DNA from 3 places in the Aquabacterium sp. NJ1 genome. Region 1 is predicted to be linked to each of the others. Evidence: predicted binding sites of a transcription regulator. Region 1 holds the regulator's gene; each other region holds the start of a gene.
The links. Region 1 encodes FNR, which switches genes on or off when oxygen is low (the NO sensors DNR and NnrR bind a similar motif). Its sites were predicted from a motif close to TTGATNNNNATCAA; they were not measured.
Positions count from the first base shown of each region.

Region 2: JY96_RS19585 (ribonucleoside triphosphate reductase) is a predicted target of FNR. The motif match lies at 1,129-1,142, and genes of this name have one in related genera.
Region 3: JY96_RS13110 (IPT/TIG domain-containing protein) is a predicted target of FNR. The motif match lies at 1,176-1,189, and genes of this name have one in related genera.

Region 1 is NZ_JRKM01000001.1:4,759,735-4,762,000, reverse strand. Features, by position in the region: gene hemN (oxygen-independent coproporphyrinogen III oxidase) at 1-906, opposite strand, end outside; gene fnr (fumarate/nitrate reduction transcriptional regulator Fnr) at 1,100-1,816, shown strand; gene JY96_RS20595 (hypothetical protein) at 1,888-2,175, opposite strand.
Region 2 is NZ_JRKM01000001.1:4,541,931-4,544,196, forward strand. Features, by position in the region: gene JY96_RS19585 (ribonucleoside triphosphate reductase) at 1-1,048, opposite strand, end outside; gene hmpA (NO-inducible flavohemoprotein) at 1,222-2,266, shown strand, end outside.
Region 3 is NZ_JRKM01000001.1:3,052,936-3,055,201, reverse strand. Features, by position in the region: gene JY96_RS13110 (IPT/TIG domain-containing protein) at 1-1,115, opposite strand, end outside; gene JY96_RS13105 (Crp/Fnr family transcriptional regulator) at 1,250-2,002, opposite strand; gene JY96_RS13100 (Crp/Fnr family transcriptional regulator) at 2,090-2,266, opposite strand, start outside.

The DNA of each region.
Region 1 (2,266 bases):
GATGTAGTCGTAATCCGACGCGCCAAAGTGGTTGATGGCCATCGACAGCATGCCGATCTTGTCCTCGGCCTTGGGCAAGGCCGCTGCGTCAATGCGGCGCTGCGGCTTGAAGCGCTGCGGCAGGTGGGCGTAGGCATACAGCGCGACACGATCCGGCTTCAGGCTGGTGACCTGATTGAGCGTACGCTGAAAGCTCTCCAGCGATTGCTTGGGCAAGCCGTAGATCAGGTCCATGTTGATGGACTCGAAGCCCTCGGCGCGCGCCGCCTGCATCAACTCGGCGACCTGCTCGAAGGGCTGCACGCGGTGCACGGCATGCTGGACGTGCGGGTCAAAGTCCTGAACCCCAAAGCTCAGGCGGTTGAAACCCATGGCTGCCAGGCGCTTGAGGCGCGAGGCATCAATCGTCCGCGGGTCGATTTCGATCGAATATTCACCACCTGGCACAAAGCGGAACGCCGACTGCAAGGTGGCCAGCAGGCCCTCCAGCTCGTCGTCGGTCAGGAAGGTCGGGCTACCGCCACCGAAGTGCAGCTGGGACACCGCTTGCCCACGGCCCAGTTGCGCCACCACCAATTCGATTTCCGTGCGCAGCGCGTCCAGGTATTCCAGCGCGCGCTCGTGGTGCTTGGTAATCACCTTGTTGCAAGCGCAGTAATAACAAACCGACTCGCAAAACGGAATGTGCACATAGATGGACAGCGGCGTAGCCGCGCCACCCACCGCACCACCGCCCTCCACGCGTTGCTGCAGGGCTTGCAGGTACTGCGCGGGGCCGTACGCCTCCACGAAGCGGTCTGCCGTCGGGTAGGAGGTGTAGCGCGGACCGCTTACGTCCAGGCGAGACAGCATCTCGCGGGAAATCGCGGGCGCAACGTGATTTGATAGCAGGACCGGTTCACTCATGCCGGGGACTGTGCCAAACTGTCGCCTAGTTGGGTTGATCTGGCTCAAGGTCGGCGACACGGAAGCAGCAACAATCGGGCAACCTTTGAGGTTCCTCATGCTGAACAGTACATTTCCCATCGCAGACGTTTCTGACTCGACCGCCCAACAACATTCCTGTCATCACGACCAAGGCGGCGCGTCTGGCTGTTCCATGAAATACGACACATTCAAAGTAGCCTGTTCGAGTTGCAACCTGCGCGAGTTGTGCCTGCCTGTGGGCTTGTCGCAACCCCAGTTGTCGCACCTTGACTCCCTGGTGGCCACACGCAAGACCGTCAAGCGCGGTGACGCGCTGTTCCACACGGGTGACCCCTTCCGCTCGGTCTATGCCGTGCGGACGGGTTTCTTCAAGACACGCGTTTCATCTGAAGATGGGCGTGATCAAGTGACTGGCTTCCAGATGGCCGGCGAACTGCTGGGGCTGGACGGCATCAGCACCGACCGCCACGCCTGTGATGCCATCGCCCTGGAAGACTCCCAGGTCTGCGTGATCCCCTACTCGCAACTGGAAGACCTGTCGCGCGAGTTCTCGGACCTGCAGCACCAGTTCCACAAGATCATGAGCCGCGAAATTGTGCGCGACCACGGCGTGATGCTGCTTTTGGGCAGCATGCGCGCGGAAGAACGCCTGGCGGCCTTCTTGCTGAACCTGACCCAGCGTCTGCACGCACGCGGCTTCTCCGCGTCTGCGCTGGTGCTGCGCATGACGCGTGAAGAAATTGGCAGCTACCTGGGGCTGAAGCTGGAAACCGTCAGCCGTACCTTCTCCAAGTTCCAGGAAGAAGGCTTGCTGGAAGTGAAGCAGCGCGACATCCGCATCACGGATGAAGCCGGCTTGCGCGCGCTGGTCAACAGCGTGCGCTGCTGACGCATCAATACTGCCGATACCGCCGGCACCACCCAAAAAGCAAAGGCCCGCACTCAGCGGGCCTTTTTCATTCAAGCGTGGTTGTGCACCTGCTGGCGGCGTGCATGGCGACGCACTCTGCGCGCATGCGCGGGAGAGTCAGACACCCGCATCATCCAGTGGCTGAGCAGCGACGATAGCGTCACCAAACCCCAGAACACGAAGAACGCGAGACTGTAGGTTGTCTGGGCATCAGGTTGCCACTGACCGATCCGCAACTGGGTCGGGTCAACCCACGAAAACACCACCATCTCTAGAACCCCTGCAATCAGGAAAGCAGGCCACAAGATCTGGGCAGCGTGCAGTACGCGCTGTGTCATTCGGTTCTCCTTCGTTGAACTGGGACACAAGTCACATATTCCTACGACGGGTCACACAACGAGCGAGGAATAACCCCTAAATAAGGGGGCA
Region 2 (2,266 bases), 220 kb from region 1:
AGAGGAAGTCCTTGGTGATGTTGTAGGTGGGGATGGGGAAGGTGAAGGCGCGGCCCTTGGCGTCGCCGCGCATCATCACGTCGATGTAGGCCTGGTTGATCAGGTCCATCTCCACTTGCAGGTCGCCATAGGCAAAGGGCATTTCAACGCCTGCGATGACGGGTACCTGCTCCTTGAGGTCGTCGGGGCAGGTCCAGTCAAACGTCAGGTTGGTGAAGGGGGTTTGTGTGCCCCAGCGTGAAGGCACGTTGAGGTTGTAGACCAGCTCCTGGATGCACTGGCGGACTTGCTCGTAGCTCAGGCTGTCCTTGCGCACATAGGGCGCGAGGTAGGTGTCGAAGGAGCTGAAGGCCTGGGCACCGGCCCATTCGTTTTGCAGCGTGCCCAGGAAGTTGACGATCTGGCCCACGGCGCTGGACAGGTGCTTGGGTGGGCCGGCTTCCACTTTGCCGGGCACACCGTTGAGGCCTTCGTGCAGCAAGGTGCGCAGCGACCAGCCGGCGCAGTAGCCCGAGAGCATGTCCAGATCGTGGATGTGGATGTCGGCCTCGCGGTGGGCATGGCCGATCTCCGCGGGGTAGACGTGGGCCAGCCAGTAGTTGGCGATGACCTTGCCCGAGACGTTGAGGATCAGGCCGCCCAGCGAGTAGCCCTGATTGGCATTGGCGTTGACACGCCAGTCTTGCTGCGAGAGGTATTCGTTGACCGAGCGCTCGACGTCCACGGCGCAGGCCTTGTCGCGGCGCAAGGTGCTGCGCTGCTCGCGGTAGACGATGTAGGCACGGGCCGTGTTGAAGTGGCCTGCTTCGATCAGCGTGCGTTCGACCTGATCCTGGATCTGCTCGACGGTGGGCACGCGCCGCTGCAAGGTGAGGCTGACCATGCGGGCCAGGTCGGCAGCGCGCAGGGCGTCGAATTCACCGGTGGCCTGGCCTGCGCTTTCGATGGCGTGGGCGATCTTGTCCAGATGGAAGCTGGCGGTGGCGCCATTGCGCTTGATCACGGCGACCGCGCAGGCCTCCGTCGAGGCGAGGGGGGTGTCTGGCATGCGGGGCTCCTGCTAGATGTAGTGTTTGGTTGGTCTTCAAAACGCTACGGGTAGTGTTCCGATCTGGAGAGGCCTTACGGTTGACCCTGGTCAATCCGGAGGCAGGATTTCAAGGTTCTTAAACATTCATGTAGAATGAATGTTATTGAAATTGAAGCACCTCAAGGATTTCCATGTTGACCCAGACCCATCGCGAACTTGTCAAAGGCACGGCAGCCCTGCTCAAGGAGCAAGGCGTGGCATTGACGCGTCATTTCTATGCCCGCATGTTCGAGTACAACCCCGAACTCAAGGCTATCTTCAACCAGGGCCACCAGCGTGAAGGCAGCCAGCAGCAGGCCCTGGCCATGGCCGTGGCGGCTTATGCGCAGCACATCGACAACCCCGGCGTGCTGATGCCGGTGCTGGAATTGATCGCCAACAAGCACGTGAGCCTGGGCATCCGCGCGGAGCATTACGCCATCGTCGGGCGCCATCTGCTGGCATCCATCCGCGAGGTGCTGGGTGCACTGGCCACGGACGAGCTGATCGAGGCCTGGGGCGCTGCCTACGGCCAACTGGCTGATGTGCTGGTGGGCATCGAGAACAAGCTGTATGCACAGGCGGCACAGGTGCAAGGCGGCTGGAGCGGCTGGCGCAACTTCCGCGTCGAGCACAAGCAGGTTGAGAGCGAGGAGATCACGTCCTTCTACCTGGTGCCTGCCGATGGTGGCGAGGTGCCTGCCTACCAGCCTGGGCAATACGTGTCGGTGAAGCTGTTCGTGCCAGCGCTGGGCTACAGCCAGCCGCGCCAGTACAGCCTGTCTGCCGCGCCTGGCGGCCAGTCGCTGCGCATCTCGGTCAAGCGTGAAAGCGGGGACGAAGAAGCAGCGCGCCCGCAGGGCATGGTGTCCAACCTGCTGCACGCCAGTGTGAAGGAAGGTGATGTGATCGAGGTGTCGCCACCCATGGGCGACTTCGTGCTGCACCAGGACCGCGACAACCCCGTGGTGCTGATCAGCGCCGGCGTGGGCCTCACGCCCATGGTGTCGATGCTGGAGGCCTTGACCCGGAACGCGCCCAAGCGCGAGGTGCGCTTCATCCACGCTTGCCGACATGGCGGCGTGCACGCCTTCCGTGAGCATGTGGCCAACGTGGCGGCGGGCAACCCGCGTGTCAAGGCCAAGGTTCACTACGAGTTCCCGCGTGAGGAGGACCAGGCCCATCCGCATGAAGTTG
Region 3 (2,266 bases), 1.7 Mb from region 1:
CCCTTGCTGTAGCTGATGCGGTAGCCGTGGCAGGACGCGCAGTTGAAGCCGGCCCATGCGCCCTTGCCCAGCAGCGGGTGAATGGACTCGGCCTTGCGGTAACCCACCCACCCCGTCGAGCTCGTGTTGCCCTCGGTCAGTTGCGGGCCGATGCCCAGCAGGCCCGGCGTGGGGTTGAGCTGCGGATAAGGCTTGAAGTACACATCGGTGTAAGCCTCGGCTGGCACCTCGCTGCTGTTGATCTTGTAAGCCCCGAACAGGACCTGCGGGTCGGCTGCCGCACGGGTGTACGGGTCCGTCGTCTTGTAGCTGAGGATCTTGGCCCAGTCCAGGTTCTTGAACTTGTGGCTCAGGCCCAGGTTGTAGTCGTAAGACCAGAACATCTGCCGCCCCAGCGTCACCATCGCCGCGAAGCTGGGGTTGCTCACGGCCACATCGATGGGCGTGATGGCCTTGGTCTCTTCCGACAGCGTGGACACCACGTCGCAATTGGGGTTGGCTGGCGCCGGCACACGGTAGACCTGCGCATCGATCACGTTGTGCGGGCCGGACTTGATCAGCGAGTTGAGGTAGCCCGTGCGCTTTTGCACCTGCAGCTTCAAGGGGCCCTTGCTGGCATGCGGTGGCACGCGGAACTGCACCTGCGTGTCCGACCAGGCCAGCACGTCCTTGGGCCAGCTGCTGCGCACCACGCCGGTTTCGTAGTTGGCCGTCGAGATGAGGTCAAGCTTCTGCTCGTACATCACCAGGTCGGTCTCCAGCACGCGCGCGTTGCCGATCATGATCTTGCTGAAGTCGATGTCGGTGCCCTGCCCGAAACCACTGCCCTTGAGCGTGACCGTGTCGCCCGGCTTGAGCACGGGCGTGGCATTGGCGGCACCGGCCGTCCACACCACGGCGCCATTGACCAGCATCTGCGACACCGTGGGTGTGCCGAAGTTCTGCGCCGAGGCCGCACGCTGCTGCTCGCGTGCGGCGTTGAAGTTGCACAGCGTCTCCTGATTCGGGAAAGCCGGTGCGGCCTGCACACCGGCCAGCAAGGCCGCCTGCGCAGCGAAGGCCACGGCCCCCATCACGGGCACGCGGGCCCGGGCAAAACGCGATTGTCTGGACATGACCATCTCCTCAAACACTTGGTTGGATGAACGATGGCGTCATGGTGGGCAAGGCCGCCCTTCATCCATGTCAAGACAACGACAAATCAGGGAAAGACCTCAGAACCCCGATGGATACGGGGCGCAAGGCCAGATCAAGACGTGGCCGGCAGAAAGAAACCGGCACGCTCCAGCATGCGGCGCTCGACCGGCGTCAGCATGGCCGCGTCCACCAGCGCGGCGGTGTCCAGCACATCGATCAGGCCGTAGGACAGGCGGATCACACCGCGCTGTTCCAGCGCCCGCAGCAACTGGTTCACGGTCTGGCGCGACAAGGACATCATCAAGGCCAGCTGGGTCTGCTTGATGGTCAGCCTGCGCCGCCCCATCTCGCCACCGGTGACCGCGCAATACGTCAGCCAGACCAGGCGGCGCGCCAGACGCTCGGCCGGTTGCACGATGGCCAGGTCTTCCAGCGCGATGAAGGCCATGCGCACCTTGAAGGCCATCAGCACACCAAAGTAGCGCCAGTAGATCGGGTGGGCGTCCAGCAAGGTGTCCAGCACCGACAAAGGCACGAACACCACGGTGGTGGCCCCTTCGGCCACGGCATCATGGGTGCGCGGCAGGCGATCGAACAAGGCGATCTCGCCAAACCACATCGGCGGCTCGATCAAGGACAGCACGGCCTCCCGGCCATCGCGCGTCACCCCGGAGATGTGCAGCGCGCCTTCCAGCACGGCATACAGGCCGTCCACCGCCTCGCCCCGGCTGAACAGGGTCTCGCCATCACGCAGGGTCTTGAGCAAGGCCTGGTTCATCAAGGACTCGGCCAGGGGCGGCGGCACCTGTGAAAACCAGATGTCGCTGCGCAAAAGCTCGCGCTGTACTGCCGTGAGGGTTGCCATGGCGGGCGATGATGCAAGCGCGCCTCAGCCGCTCATGTCACCTCCCCGACAATCGAGGGAAAGCCCGCCCCGAGTCAGACGAAGCGGTCAGGCAGGGTCGGGCGCCCGGCCCTTGGGGCCACCCGGTTGCAACTGGCCCAGGATGCGCTTTTCCGTGGCCGACACCCCCGCCACCTCCATCAGCCGCGCACGGTCCAGCACCTCGATGCGGCCATAGGCCACGCGCAGCACGCCCTGGTCCTGCAAGGCCTGCAGCACCTGGTT